3 regions of the Roseovarius bejariae genome follow, and region 3 is predicted to be linked to each of the others. Evidence: riboswitches for the same ligand, from Rfam matches in the RefSeq annotation. Region 3 holds a riboswitch; each other region holds the start of a gene.
The links. A riboswitch is a leader RNA that binds a small molecule or an ion and turns the genes downstream of it on or off. The one in region 3 is predicted to bind cobalamin.
Positions count from the first base shown of each region.

Region 1: linked by a shared signal. The riboswitch ahead of FDP25_RS15710 (hypothetical protein) and the one ahead of FDP25_RS10630 (CbtB domain-containing protein) in region 3 are both predicted to bind cobalamin.
Region 2: linked by a shared signal. The riboswitch ahead of FDP25_RS14395 (TonB-dependent receptor plug domain-containing protein) and the one ahead of FDP25_RS10630 (CbtB domain-containing protein) in region 3 are both predicted to bind cobalamin.

Region 1 covers NZ_SZWE01000002.1:340,405-344,612, reverse strand. Annotated here, with positions in the region: gene FDP25_RS15725 (ArgE/DapE family deacylase) at 1-42, opposite strand, end outside; gene FDP25_RS15720 (DUF1127 domain-containing protein) at 325-546, opposite strand; gene FDP25_RS15715 (Mrp/NBP35 family ATP-binding protein) at 797-1,876, shown strand; gene FDP25_RS15710 (hypothetical protein) at 1,937-2,206, opposite strand; cobalamin riboswitch at 2,302-2,502, opposite strand; gene FDP25_RS15705 (DMT family transporter) at 2,556-3,461, opposite strand; gene FDP25_RS15700 (LysE/ArgO family amino acid transporter) at 3,562-4,155, opposite strand.
Region 2 covers NZ_SZWE01000002.1:87,469-91,676, reverse strand. Annotated here, with positions in the region: gene FDP25_RS14395 (TonB-dependent receptor plug domain-containing protein) at 1-1,476, opposite strand, end outside; cobalamin riboswitch at 1,606-1,823, opposite strand; gene FDP25_RS14390 (TonB-dependent receptor domain-containing protein) at 1,993-4,023, opposite strand.
Region 3 covers NZ_SZWE01000001.1:2,216,414-2,220,621, reverse strand. Annotated here, with positions in the region: gene cobW (cobalamin biosynthesis protein CobW) at 1-872, opposite strand, end outside; gene FDP25_RS10645 (DUF1636 family protein) at 943-1,269, shown strand; gene FDP25_RS10640 (hypothetical protein) at 1,274-1,777, opposite strand; gene FDP25_RS10635 (CbtA family protein) at 1,824-2,507, opposite strand; gene FDP25_RS10630 (CbtB domain-containing protein) at 2,511-2,675, opposite strand; cobalamin riboswitch at 2,711-2,932, opposite strand; gene smc (chromosome segregation protein SMC) at 3,229-4,208, shown strand, end outside.

The sequences.
Region 1 (4,208 bases), on a different contig from region 3:
AATCGCCGCGCGGGTTTCGGGTGCTATTGTCTCAACGCTCATGGAGCCTCCCATTTCTGCCCGGAACGAAGCCACCGCCCGGCGCGCCCGTCAAGCCATCGGCGAAAAATAAAAAACGGCGGTGCTCAGGGAGGAGGAGAGAGCACCGCCGTTCTTTTCACGTCCGATCCAGGGAGGAGGAGAGGATCAGCCGTTCAACTTGTCCGGACCGGGAGGTGGCCCGGGGGTATTTTGGGCGGCGGCACTCAGGGAGGAGGAGAGAGCGCCGCCGCCAGTCACGAATGTCTCAGGGAGGAGGAGAGAGACATCCGATTCCGTATTTCCTTACCGCACGACGCCGTAGGTCGCCTTCAGGGCTTCGGCCCGCAGGCCCGAGCGATGCAGGCCCAGGTCCGCCAGCGTGCGGTCATCCAGATCGCGCAGGGTGCGCAGGGTCTTGCGGTACAGACGATAATCGTCAATCCGCTGGAAGAACTGGCTGACAGCCGCGCTGATTTCCAAGGCGAGGGCTGCGTTCGAGGCCCGGGTGTCATGTGCAAAGGTCATCGTCTTTACCGGTCTTTTTACTGGTGTCACACCGAAGTGCGTCGCGTTTCGTTTGTTGATCCTAAGATAACGCAATGCTGCACCTGCACAATCCCCGGATCATTCAATGCTGCTATGCAGAAATTGCATAAGCCAAGCTGACCTAACGTTAAGCAATCAGGGGATTTTTTAATCAAACGGCCCGGCCCCCCTTGCTTGTGGCGCGAAACCTGCCACCTATTGCGGCAAGGTGATAAAAGGGGCGGCAGACATGGCAGCGACACGCGATGCAATTCTCGACGAACTAAGGAAGCTGGAGCTTCCCGGCGGTGGCAATCTGGTCTCGCGCGACATGGTGCGCGCCCTCTCCATCGAAGGCGACACGGCCCGATTCGTGATCGAGGCCCCCTCGCCCGCCGAAGCCCAGCAAATGGAGCCATTGCGCGCCGCGGCAGAACGTGCCGCCCTATCTGTCCCGGGGGTCGCGCGGGCCAGTGTCGCGCTCACCGCCCATGACGGCGGCAAGCAGGCCCCCGCAAAAGAGGCGCCCAGCCTCAAGATCGGCGGCCACCCCAAGGGCGGCGACGAGCCCGTGCGCCCCGCCGGTGTGCGCTCGATCCTCGCCGTGGCCTCGGGCAAGGGCGGTGTCGGCAAATCCACCGTGTCCTCGAACCTCGCCGTGGCACTGGCCAAGCAGGGCCGTCGCGTCGGCCTTCTGGATGCCGATATACATGGCCCCAGCCAGCCGCGCATGATGGGGGCCACCGGGCGCCCCGCCAGCCCCGATGGCAAGATCATCGAACCGCTGCACGCCCATGGCGTCACGCTTATGTCCATCGGGCTGATGCTCGACCCCGACAAGGCCGTGGTCTGGCGCGGCCCGATGCTCATGGGGGCGCTGCAACAGATGATGACGCAGGTGAACTGGGGCGAACTGGATGTGCTCATCGTCGACCTGCCCCCCGGCACCGGCGATGTGCAACTGACCCTGTGCCAGAAATCCGCCCCCACCGGCGCGCTCGTGGTCTCCACCCCGCAGGACGTGGCGCTTCTGGATGCGCGCAAGGCGATGGATATGTTCAACACCCTGAAAACCCCTGTCCTGGGCCTGATCGAGAATATGTCCACCTTCCACTGCCCCGAATGCGGCCACGAGGCGCATATCTTCGGCCATGGCGGGGTGCAGGCGGAATCCGAGAAGCTGGGCATCCCCTTCCTCGGCGCCCTGCCCATCGACCTCGACACGCGACTGGCCGGCGATTCAGGCACCCCGATCGCAGCCGGGGACAGCCCCATGGCGCAGGCCTATGCACAACTGGCCGACAGGCTGGTGCAGGGCGGCATGGCCTAGCCGCCGATTTCTTCAAAAGAAATCGGACCGAAATCTTTTAAAGATTTCGGCGCCCGGTCTTCAGTGCAGCACCCGGCCCCGCCGGGCCCTGCCGCGCGCGCCGCGCACCGGCACACAGGCGGCCTGCAAGAACCCCACGAAGGCCCGCGCCGCCGGGCTGCTGGCCTCCTGCGCGGCCTCCGTCGCCAAGGCGTCCCGCGCGGCCTGCGGCGTGGTGGCGCCGGGGGTTCCGAAAACCCACTCGAGAAACCCCGCCCGCGCGGCATTATCGGCCTCGGCCCCGGTGGCGGGCATGGATTCCAATCCATCCAGAATCTGGGTGACGCTCATTTTTACTTCTCTTCCCCGGCCACACCCCGGGCCGGATTGGGGCAAGGGGTTGTAACGGGAAGCGGTCCATGACGCGCGCCCACACCGCCCCCCGCGGCTTGACGTGACACAAGGCTGGTTTCCGGGCTTGGCGGGTCTGGCAAGGGCGCCTTCCCGGACCATGCTCAGCGGTCCAGTGGCGGTATGCCCTTGCCCCCAACCTTACCGTTGCGGGGGCAGCGCCGGTCTCTCACCGGCTTCCCAATTCTCCGCACCCCGAATGACCGAAGTGCAGCACCTTGATGGAAAAACTCTGTCTCAGGCCGCAGCCACGCGCAAGGATTCTTTCACGTCAGATCGCGATTACCGCTCACCCCTTGGTGGCCGGCACCGGCGGCGTCACCGCGCGGCCCTTCAAAACCGCCTCCCGCCAACTGATGAAGCTGACGGCCCCGACGATCACCAGACCGCCCAGCACCACGAAGGGATCGATCCCCTCGCCGAAGACCAGCGCCCCCAGCGCCACCGCCCAGACCAGTTGCAGGAAGGTCACCGGCTGCGTCACCGCCAGCGGGGCCGCCCGGAAGGCCAGCGTCATGGTGAAATGCCCGCCAGTCGCCACACAGGCCACACCGAAAAGAATCAGCATCTCCCACGCCGTCGGCCAGACCCAGTTCATCACCGCCAGCGGCGCCAGCCCGATGGTCACCGTGATCGACAGCATCGCCACCACCAGACCCGGGCCCGCCTCCTGCGACAGCCGCTTGGCCGTCAGATAAGAGGCCCCAAAGAAGATCGCCGTAAAAAGCATCGCCAGATGCCCGGTTCCCACCTCGCGAAACCCCGGTCGCAGGATGATCAGCGCCCCCAAAAGGGCCACGACGATCGCCAGAATACGCCGCGCCGCCAGACGCTCTCCCAGAAACAGCGCCGCCCCCAGCGTGACATAAATCGGCGACAGGTAATTCATCGCCGTCACATCGGCGATGGGAATCCGCGCCATGGCATAAAACCACAGCGCCACCCCCACCGTATGCGCCAGCCCCCGCAACCCGAAAAGCGCCATCACCCGCCCGCCGGGCCGCAGCCGCCGCAACTGCCCCAGTACCGGCAGCAGGAACAACAGCCCCAGCACATACCGCAGAAACGCCGCCTCCGGCGCGGGGATACGCGTGCCCAGCGTTTTGACAAGCGCGGTGACGCCCACGAATTGCAGACCCGTCACCACCATCCAGAAGACACCCCACCCGGGGCGATTGCCTTGATCGGAACTCATGCGCGCATTTAGGAGACCGAAGGGGGAAATGAAAAGGGCCAGGCACGCCGCTGCCATAGGGCCAGACCTGCCCTTTCACGCACAGGGCCTGTGCGCCCCCTCACCCCAAAAGCAGTTTGGCCGCGATCCCCCACATCGTCAGCCCCACGATCACGTCCAGCACCCGCCAGCTTGCCGGCCGCCGAAAAACCGGCGCTAGAAGCCGCGCACCATAGCCCAGCGCGAAGAAAAAGCTGAAGCTCGCGGTGACAGCCCCCACCCCGAACCCCAGCGTGTCGTCATACTGGGCCGAGACCGAGCCCAGCAAAACCACCGTATCCAGATAGACATGCGGATTGAGCCAGGTCAGCGCCAGACAGGTCAAAAGCGCTCGCCGCAGGCCCCCCGCGGCCACCCCGGCCTCCAACACCTCGCCACCCCGCCACGCCGCAATCAGGTTCTGTGCCCCGTACCACAGCAAAAAGGCGACACCGCCGAACAGCATCACCTGCTCGACCCCCGGGATCGCCCGTGCCAAGGCCCCGAACCCCAAAACTCCCGCCGTCACCAGAACCGCGTCCGAGGCCCCGCACAACAGCACCACCGGCAAGACATGCTCTCGCCGCAGCCCCTGCCGCAGGACAAAGGCATTCTGCGCCCCGATCGCAAGGATCAGCGAAAACCCCAGAAGATACCCGTCAACTGCCGCCTGCATGCCCTGCCTCCTCTTTCGTGCCGGGCTTGCTTAGGCGGCGCCACGTGATTACA
Region 2 (4,208 bases), on a different contig from region 3:
GTTCACGGATGTCATGCCACTTCCGGCAATCGTATCGGTGACCTCCGACCAAAAGGCCGTCACACTCAGCATCCCCATGCCACCAAGGCCCACATCCGCGCCCAACTCGATCGCCTGGCTTTCCTCGGGCTTCAGGTTGGGATTGCCCGAATAGCTGCCGGGAACGAAGCCATAAAGCTCGGTCATGGTCGGGTTGACGACAGCACTGCCAATCGCCCCGCGCAAGCGGACATCGGTTTCGGGCAGTTGATAGGACAGGGATGCATTCCACGTCGTCGCATCCTTGAAAACATCGTTGAAGTCATGACGCAGGCCAAGTTGCAGGTCAAACCCGCGGCCCAACGCGGCGCGATACTCCGTCGCCAGCGACTGGGTCTCGCGGGTGTAGCTTCCGCCGGGGTTGAAACTGGACGCATAGGTCAGTTCCTGCGCCTCGGCGACAAAGTTCAAACGGTGGTTCGTCGCCGCAAGCGACGCCCCGTCCAGCGCCAAACTACCAGTATACTGAAGGCTGACATCCGTTCCCTTGCTATTGAAATCCGCGAAATACAGGCTGTCGCGCGACACTTCCCTGACGTCCGACCCCGAAAGGCTGACCCGGTGCTTCACGCGTTCGTCCTCGTCGCCCACCTCGACCCAGAGCGACCCGAGGGTCACGTCGCGCTCACCATTCTGCGGGCTTTCCACCTGGTAAAACAGCGGCGAGGCAAGCGGCGGCGCGAAAAATGGCTTGGTGTCCTCGCTGTCGTAATCCTGCTGCTCGTTGCGAAAGGTAAAGCCCGCGGTCACGCCATCGGTCACCTCGTAGCGACCGGACAGGTCAATCGTCAGGCTTTCAAGGCCCTCGGTATCGCCCCCGTCATAGCGCGAGCCATCCTCGCCATCCGTCTTGTTGCGCGTAACGGCAAAGCTCAGATCGCCACGTTGCCCCTGCTGGCGGATGAAAAGGTTGGAATTCAGCGTCTTGTTCGACCCGACCTCGACACTCCCGCCATAAGACGTGCCGGGCGCGTCGGCCCGTTTCGTGGTGATCGAGATCACCCCGGTCATCGCGTTGCTGCCGTAAAGCGCCGATTGCGGGCCGCGCAAAACCTCGATCCGCTCGATGTTCTGAACGGCGATCCCCCGGAACGGCACCGTGCCACCATTCACGTTGGTCATATCGACACCATCCACCAGCAATACGAAGTGGTTGCTGTCCCCGCCCCGGATGCTTGCCGTGGTATAGGATGCGCCGGTCGAGGTGACCGAAACACCCGGAAGCTGCCGCAGGGCGTTCTGCACCGTCTTGATCCCGCGTGCCTCGATGTCCTCGGACGTCAGCACCGAGACCGACCGGCCATAGTTCTCAGATTCGATCGGGGTCAGCCCCCCCGATATGATGATCGACCCAAGGTCCATCACCTCCTCTGCCGAGGCCGCTTGAGTTAATATGACGGTCGATGCGCAAAGCCCCGCCACGATTGTACGTGTCATGTTCTGTCCCCTCCATCCCGCGCCGCAGCGCGAAAACCTTTTGATGTCTGAGGAGGTCACACCCTCCCGCAAACGGTGAAATTGCCACCACTACGGAAGGTCCGTTGCCCATGACGCGCCCCGCGTCCGGACAGGGTGATCACTTCGGTAGGTCTCCTGACTTGCGGGTCGAGGCTTGGCCGGGTCTTCCCACCATGCTGTCCGGCATGGCAGTGACATTGGTCCGGCTTCACTCACCGCCTACAGTTGCGGGGGCAGTCACGGAATTGGCGTTCAAAGATGACACCGCACCGTGTTCCCTATTATCCGAACGGCGTACCGCCCGGACCGAAGCGACTCGGCTCGTAGCGCAAGATGATGGTTCTGGAAAGGATGAATTGCGCTTACACCCAAGGCCCACCCAAGGCGGTGCCGATCAGCCACAAATCTCACGGAGGATACGGGCATAACCCGAGGCGCATCCAGACCTCGGGCTATCAGGAACAGAGGCCGGGGCCACTGCCCCGGCGCACGGTTTCAGAAGGCTTTCGTCAGTGAAACCTTGAAGGTCCGCCCGGGGGCCTTGCGGCTGGGCGATGACAGGTGGCTGACGTAATCCTCGTCCAACAGGTTCTCGATCCCGAAACGCACCTCGGTTTCCGTCAACCAGTCATGCTTGGGCCGCCACGTGGCGCGCAGGTTATGCACCGTGCTGTCGGGCAGGCCCGCGCCCAGCGCATCGCGCTTGTCCGTCGTGTGAACGACTTCCCAGCTCAGATCGAGATGATCGTTCCACTTCTTGCCAAGGGTCAACTGCACCCGGTCCGCCGGGCTGTTGCGCCATGTCGCCGAGGCCCCGGACGGGGCATATTCCGTCCCCTCGCCCAAGTGCCCGGCCAGATCGGCGTAAAACCCATTCGCCAAACCGTATGAGGCCTCAAGCTCGATCCCCTCGGATGTCACACCATCAAGATCGGTCCCTGTCGACCCGGCCACGGTATAGCTGGTAATGTCCCACAGCTTTGTCTGATACAGATTGCCACGCATCGTGAGGCTGTCACCCGGTGCGAATACACCCGTCCCGCTGTATTCCGCCCCGACTTCGAAGGTGTGCGATTTTTCGGTCATCGCCAAACGCCGCTGCGAGGTGCCCGAGGCCGAAAGATCGTCGATAAGCGGCAGGCCCTCGGTATAGGCCCCGCTGCCGAAGACCGACAGGCCATTGCCGAAATCATAGGCCACCGCCAGCCCCCCCATCAAAGCATCCGAGTCATAGCTGTCAGGCACCCCCGCCAATGGAACGGCACTTTCGATACGGGAATTTTCATAGCGCAGCGCGGGGGTCACGGTGAATTGCCCGATGGTCATTTCATCGACCATGAAGACCGCGAAACGCCGGTCGGTCCCGCCCGGCGCACTGGCGGCATTGAGCCGGTCCTTGCGAATACCCTCGACCCCGGCCAGCATGTCATGCGCAACGCGCCCGCTATCAAACAGCGCCCGGTTGGAAATGGTCAACTTGGTCGTTTCATACCGGTTGTCGGCACAGATCACGCCAAAAAACGGATCGGCGCAAAAGGCCGCAACGGACATCCCGCCCTGAAACGGCGAACTGCCGTCGATATAGTCGGTATCGATTTTCTGATCGGCATAAGACAGGTTGGCGCGCAGGTCGATCAGGTCATTCGCTGGGTTGAACCGATACTCAAGCGAGGTTTGCTTGGTATCGGTCAGGCGATCCACCCGGCCGAAATTCCCCGCTGTCGTCTGGAACTGGTCATAGGGCACGTCCTTGTCGTCGGCCTCGGTCTGCGAATGGCTGAATGTCAGCGAATAGGCATCGTCCTGTCCGAAGGTGAACTTTCCCTTGGCCAGGAAAGACGGGGTTTCAAACGAACTGTTTCCGATGGTCGTCCCGTCACCGGCTTTCAGATCCCCCTGTTCCCGCCAGCTGTAGTTGAGCAGGAACTCGGCCCCCTCCACCGGCATCCAGGCAAGGTTCGTGGAACTGACCCAGCCATCCCCGTTCGAACTATATTCGAACGTCTGCGATCCACCGAACCCCGGCACACCGCCGGTAAAATCGCTGGCATTCTTGGTCTCCAGCTTCACGACACCGCCGACAATCCCCGACCCATAGGCAAAACTGCCAATGGTGCCGCGGATCACTTCAACATTCTTGTAAAGCAGCGGATCGGTGAAAAGCTGCGTCCCGATACGATAGAGTTCCTCCGACCCGAGACTCGCCCCGTCGATCTGAATCGCGATCTTCTGATCCGAGCCATAGGTTGTATTCGCCCCGAAACCACGGATGTTGATCCCCGAGCCTTGCGGCGTCGTCCCATTGACCAGCGTCACACCGGGGACCGAATCGATCACCTGCGCCACCGTACTGGCTTGTCGGTCTTGGATTTCTTCTTCGCCGACCACGGTCCGCGGCAGGGCCGTGCCAAAGGTCAGGTCCCGCTTTCCGCCGGTCAAAACCAGCGTTCCAAGGAAACCCGGGTCGTCCTGCGCACTCACTGGCACGGCCAGTGACAGGCAGACAAGCGCGGTTGTTCCGCGCATCACAGAGGTAAGCATTTGCGCCATCCTTTTGTATGTTCAGGCCGTAGCTTGCAAAAGGCTGGCGCGGCAATTTCATGATTTGGCGATGAATCTTATCGCAACGGGTTGCAGCGTTAATCGTATCAGACTAAAACAGTCAAGTAATTTACGAAAGCCACGCACCGGATCGTTTCGGGCGCAGCCAT
Region 3 (4,208 bases):
TGCGCGCGGATCACATCGGCCACTTGGGCGGCGAACCCCGCCGGGTCGGCAATCTCGGGGCGGGTAACGACGAAACTTTCGAAAGCGTCATGGTCGTGATCGTGGTGGTGGTCGTGATCATCATCATGATCATGGTCGTGATGATGGTGGTGGTGCACCTCGTGCCGGGCCTCCATATCGGCCTCGGCCCCCATGCCCTGCCCCAGAAGGACATCGACGGGCAACGCGCCCATGATGGATTTGACCACCTGCACGCCATCGCGGCTGTCGGATTTGAGCCGCCCCACCAGAGTTTCGGCCTCGTCGCCGGCCAGCAGATCGGATTTGTTCACGACGATCATGTCGGCGCAGGCGACCTGATCGGCAAAGAGTTCCGAAAGCGGCGTGTCGTGATCGAGGTTCTCGTCTTGCGCCCGCTGTGCATCGACGGCGGCCACGTCATGGGCAAAGCGGCCCTCGGCCACGGCCTTGCCATCGACCACGGTGACGACACCATCGACAGTCACCCGGGTGGAAATCTCGGGCCAGTTGAAGGCGCGCACCAAGGGTTGCGGCAGGGCGAGGCCGGAGGTTTCGATCACGATGTGATCGGGGGCATCGGGGCGGTCCAGCAGCTTTTGCATGGTGGGCACGAAATCCTCGGCCACGGTGCAGCAGATACAACCGTTGGAAAGCTCCATCACGTCATCCTCGGCGCAGCCTTCGATGCCGCAGCCCTTGAGGATGCCGCCATCGACGCCCAGATCACCGAATTCATTGATAATGAGCGCGATGCGCTTGCCGCCCGCGTTTTCCAGCATGTGACGAATGAGGGTGGTTTTCCCGGCACCCAGAAAGCCGGTGACGACGGTGGCAGGGATCTTGGCAGGCATGGGCAGGTTCCTTCTCAGGCTTGCGTGGGCGGCGGCGCTGTCTTACTCCGCGTTTGGAAAGGACAGCGTCATGCACCGGATCGTGGTTTGTTCAACATGTGAATGCGGCAGCGGGCCGGGCTTTGCCAAGGCGCTGCGCGCTGAAATTGCGGCGCGGGGCATGGATTTCGAGGTGCAGGAGCATGCCTGCATGTCGAATTGCGCCAATCCGCTATCGGTGGCCTTTCGCGCGCCGGGCAAGGCCACGTATCTGTTCGGCGGGGTCGAGGCCGAGGGGGATTTGGCCGATACGCTGTCGTTCGCCCGGATATACGCCGAAAGCCCCGATGGCTGGATCGAGGATGCGCGGCCCGCCGGGCGGTTGCGCTTTTGCCTTCTGGGGCGGGTTCCGGCGTAGGGCGTCATTCGATTTCAATCGTTGTCGTGGCCTCGATGGGAGTACCGTCGATGGCCAGTTGGCTGTGATCATTGGCGTTGAGGGTGACGCGCACCTCATGGGTGCCGATGGGCAGCGCGTTCAATTGCGCCCAAGGGCTGTAGGCGCGGGGCTGTTTCACCCCGTTGATATAGATATGCGCGTGGCCGTGGCCGGGTTCGTGCGGGCCGTTGACGCCTGCGGGGTCGAAAGTGAAATTACTGGTTTCGATATGCAGGTTGCGGCTTTGGTCGCTATCGGGGTGGATCGACAGGGCCAGTGTCGGGGTCGGCGTGCCAGCCTCGGTCAATTTTGAATGATCGTGGCCCGATATATCGCCCTGACCGTGATCATGGGCGGCATGGTCGTGGGCGGTGTCGCCTGTGTGTTCATGCCCTTCCAGTTGCGCGCCGGTACTGGCGGCGACCAGAAAGCCAAGGCCGGTGCCGAAGAACAGGCCGATCAACAGGAAGATGAAGGTGCGTGGCATTTCGTTCCCCTTAGTGGCCCCGGCAGCGCACCGCCGGGGGTATTTGTCACGCTTGTGCGTTATCGTCACTGGCCCAGAAATGCCCGGCGAAAAGGCCCAGCATCGCCCAGGCCGCCATGCCCACCGCCAAGGCCCGCGAGGCGAACAGCGAAGCGAGTTCCGGCGGTACGGGGCCGGTGAAGGACTCGGGGTGTGGCGCACCGATGACATGCGGCGCCAGCAGCAGGATCACCGCCGCGCCCCATGCACCCCAACCGCGCCCGAAGGCGATCAGGCCAAGGCCCGCCGCCGTGGCAATCACCGTCCCCCACCACCAGATCTGGCGCAGGGTGAGATCTGTATAAGCCACGCCCGGAACCTCGGGCGGCAACGAGGCAGCGGGCGCGAAATGCACCACGATGAACCCCGCGAGGCCCCAGATCAGGCCGCTGCGCGCGGTGATCGTCACCCCACGCTCGGCGGCAAGCGCCATGGCGCCCACAAGGATAAGCCCATAGCCCACGTAGATCAGGGCCGAGAACAGCAGGCTCAGGCCATCGCGCATCGGGTTGAACCCGGGCAACTCGGGCGTGGCACTTACGGCCTCCCCTCCGAAATGCACCAGGTCACCGCCCTCGTAGAGTTCGGCATGAAGCAGAACCGGCTGCACGAAAACGAACTGCAACGCGGCCGCAAGCAGTCCCGCGCAGAATCCAGCGAACAACGCGCTGGTCAGAATTTTCTGAAACATGGTTCAGTGGCAGGGAAAGCCGGTTGCGTGACGCACGTCGTGGGCGGCGTCATGCAGGGTGGCCGCTTGGACGTGGCCAGCGATGGTCACGATTCCGATGCCCAGCCCCATGGCGGCGACGATCGACAGAATGGTGGATTTGGCGGCGGTTTGAGCCAATGCAGTCATAGTCAGTTCTCCTTTTTACCTCTCACCCGAGGGGTCTGGTTTCACATGCAAAGGCTGGTCTCCTGGCTTGCGGGTCGTTGCCTGACTGCCGCCTTCCCGGCCCGGATGGACCAGTGGCATAATGGCAGGGGCTCTCCGCTTACAGTCGCGGGGGCGGCTGACGATTGGGCGCCCTGTTTGGGTCCACCTGCACGTCATTCCCAATTCATCCCAAGGCGCTTTGCGCCCATTCGGGAACCTTTACGTGATTTTGTATGACCGGCACACTCGTACCCGTCAAGACGATTTGCGACGGGTTGCTTTGCGCGCACGCCATGTGTCCGGTGTTGCACTACTAGCACCAAATGGCAGGGAATCGGCCACGCACAGGGCCCGTCTTTGAGTCTTGCTTATCACTCGACCCCCCCATGTCAGGCGCCAAATGCTCGGAATTTCGCGCATATCTTGTGGATAACTCACTCCCAAACGCCATATACAGGGGTTCTGCATTGACAGGCCGCCCACCCGCCCGTCACATTTCCCTTTAACCGGAATCACGCCGCCCGAGGTGCCCTTGCAGTTTTCAAAACTCAGACTGACAGGCTTCAAAAGCTTCGTGGACCCCACTGACCTTTTCATCGCCGACGGGCTGACGGGGGTCGTGGGGCCGAACGGCTGTGGCAAATCCAACCTGCTTGAGGCGCTGCGCTGGGTCATGGGGGAAAACCGGCCCAAGGCGATGCGCGGCGGCGGTATGGAGGACGTGATCTTTGCCGGGGCCTCCTCGCGACCGGCGCGCAACTTTGCCGAGGTGTCGATCCATATCGACAATTCCGACCGGCTGGCACCCTCGGGGTTCAACGACAACGATCAGCTTGAGATCGTCCGCCGCATCACCCGCGACGTGGGCAGCGCCTACAAGGTGAACGGCAAGGATGTGCGGGCGCGCGACGTGCAGATGCTGTTTGCCGATGCCTCCACCGGGGCGCATTCCCCCGCGCTGGTCCGGCAGGGGCAGATCAGCGAGTTGATCAACGCCAAGCCCAAGGCGCGGCGGCGCATCCTTGAGGAAGCCGCCGGGATTTCCGGCCTCTATCAACGCCGCCACGAAGCGGAATTGAAGCTGAAGGGGGCCGAGCAGAACCTTGCCCGCGTCGATGACGTGATCGAACAACTGGCCGGGCAACTGGCGCAACTGGCCCGCCAGGCCAAGCAGGCCGCCCGCTACCGCGCCATTGGCGAGGAATTGCGGCAGGCCGAAGGGCTGTTGCTGTATCGGCGTTGGAAAGAGGCCGACGAGGCCCGCGCCCGGGCCGAAGAGGAATTGCGCGAGCGTACAACTGCCGCGTCACAGGCCGAAGCCGCCGCACGCGAAGCCGTCAAGGCCCGCGCCAAGGCCGAAGAATCCCTGCCGCCCCTGCGCGAGGAAGAGGCGATTGCGGCCGCGGTCCTGCAACGCCTTCAGGTGCAACGCGACACCCTCAACGACCAGGAGGAAAACGCCCGCGCCCGTATCGAGACGCTGCAAAACCGGATCGAGCAGTTGGGCCGCGA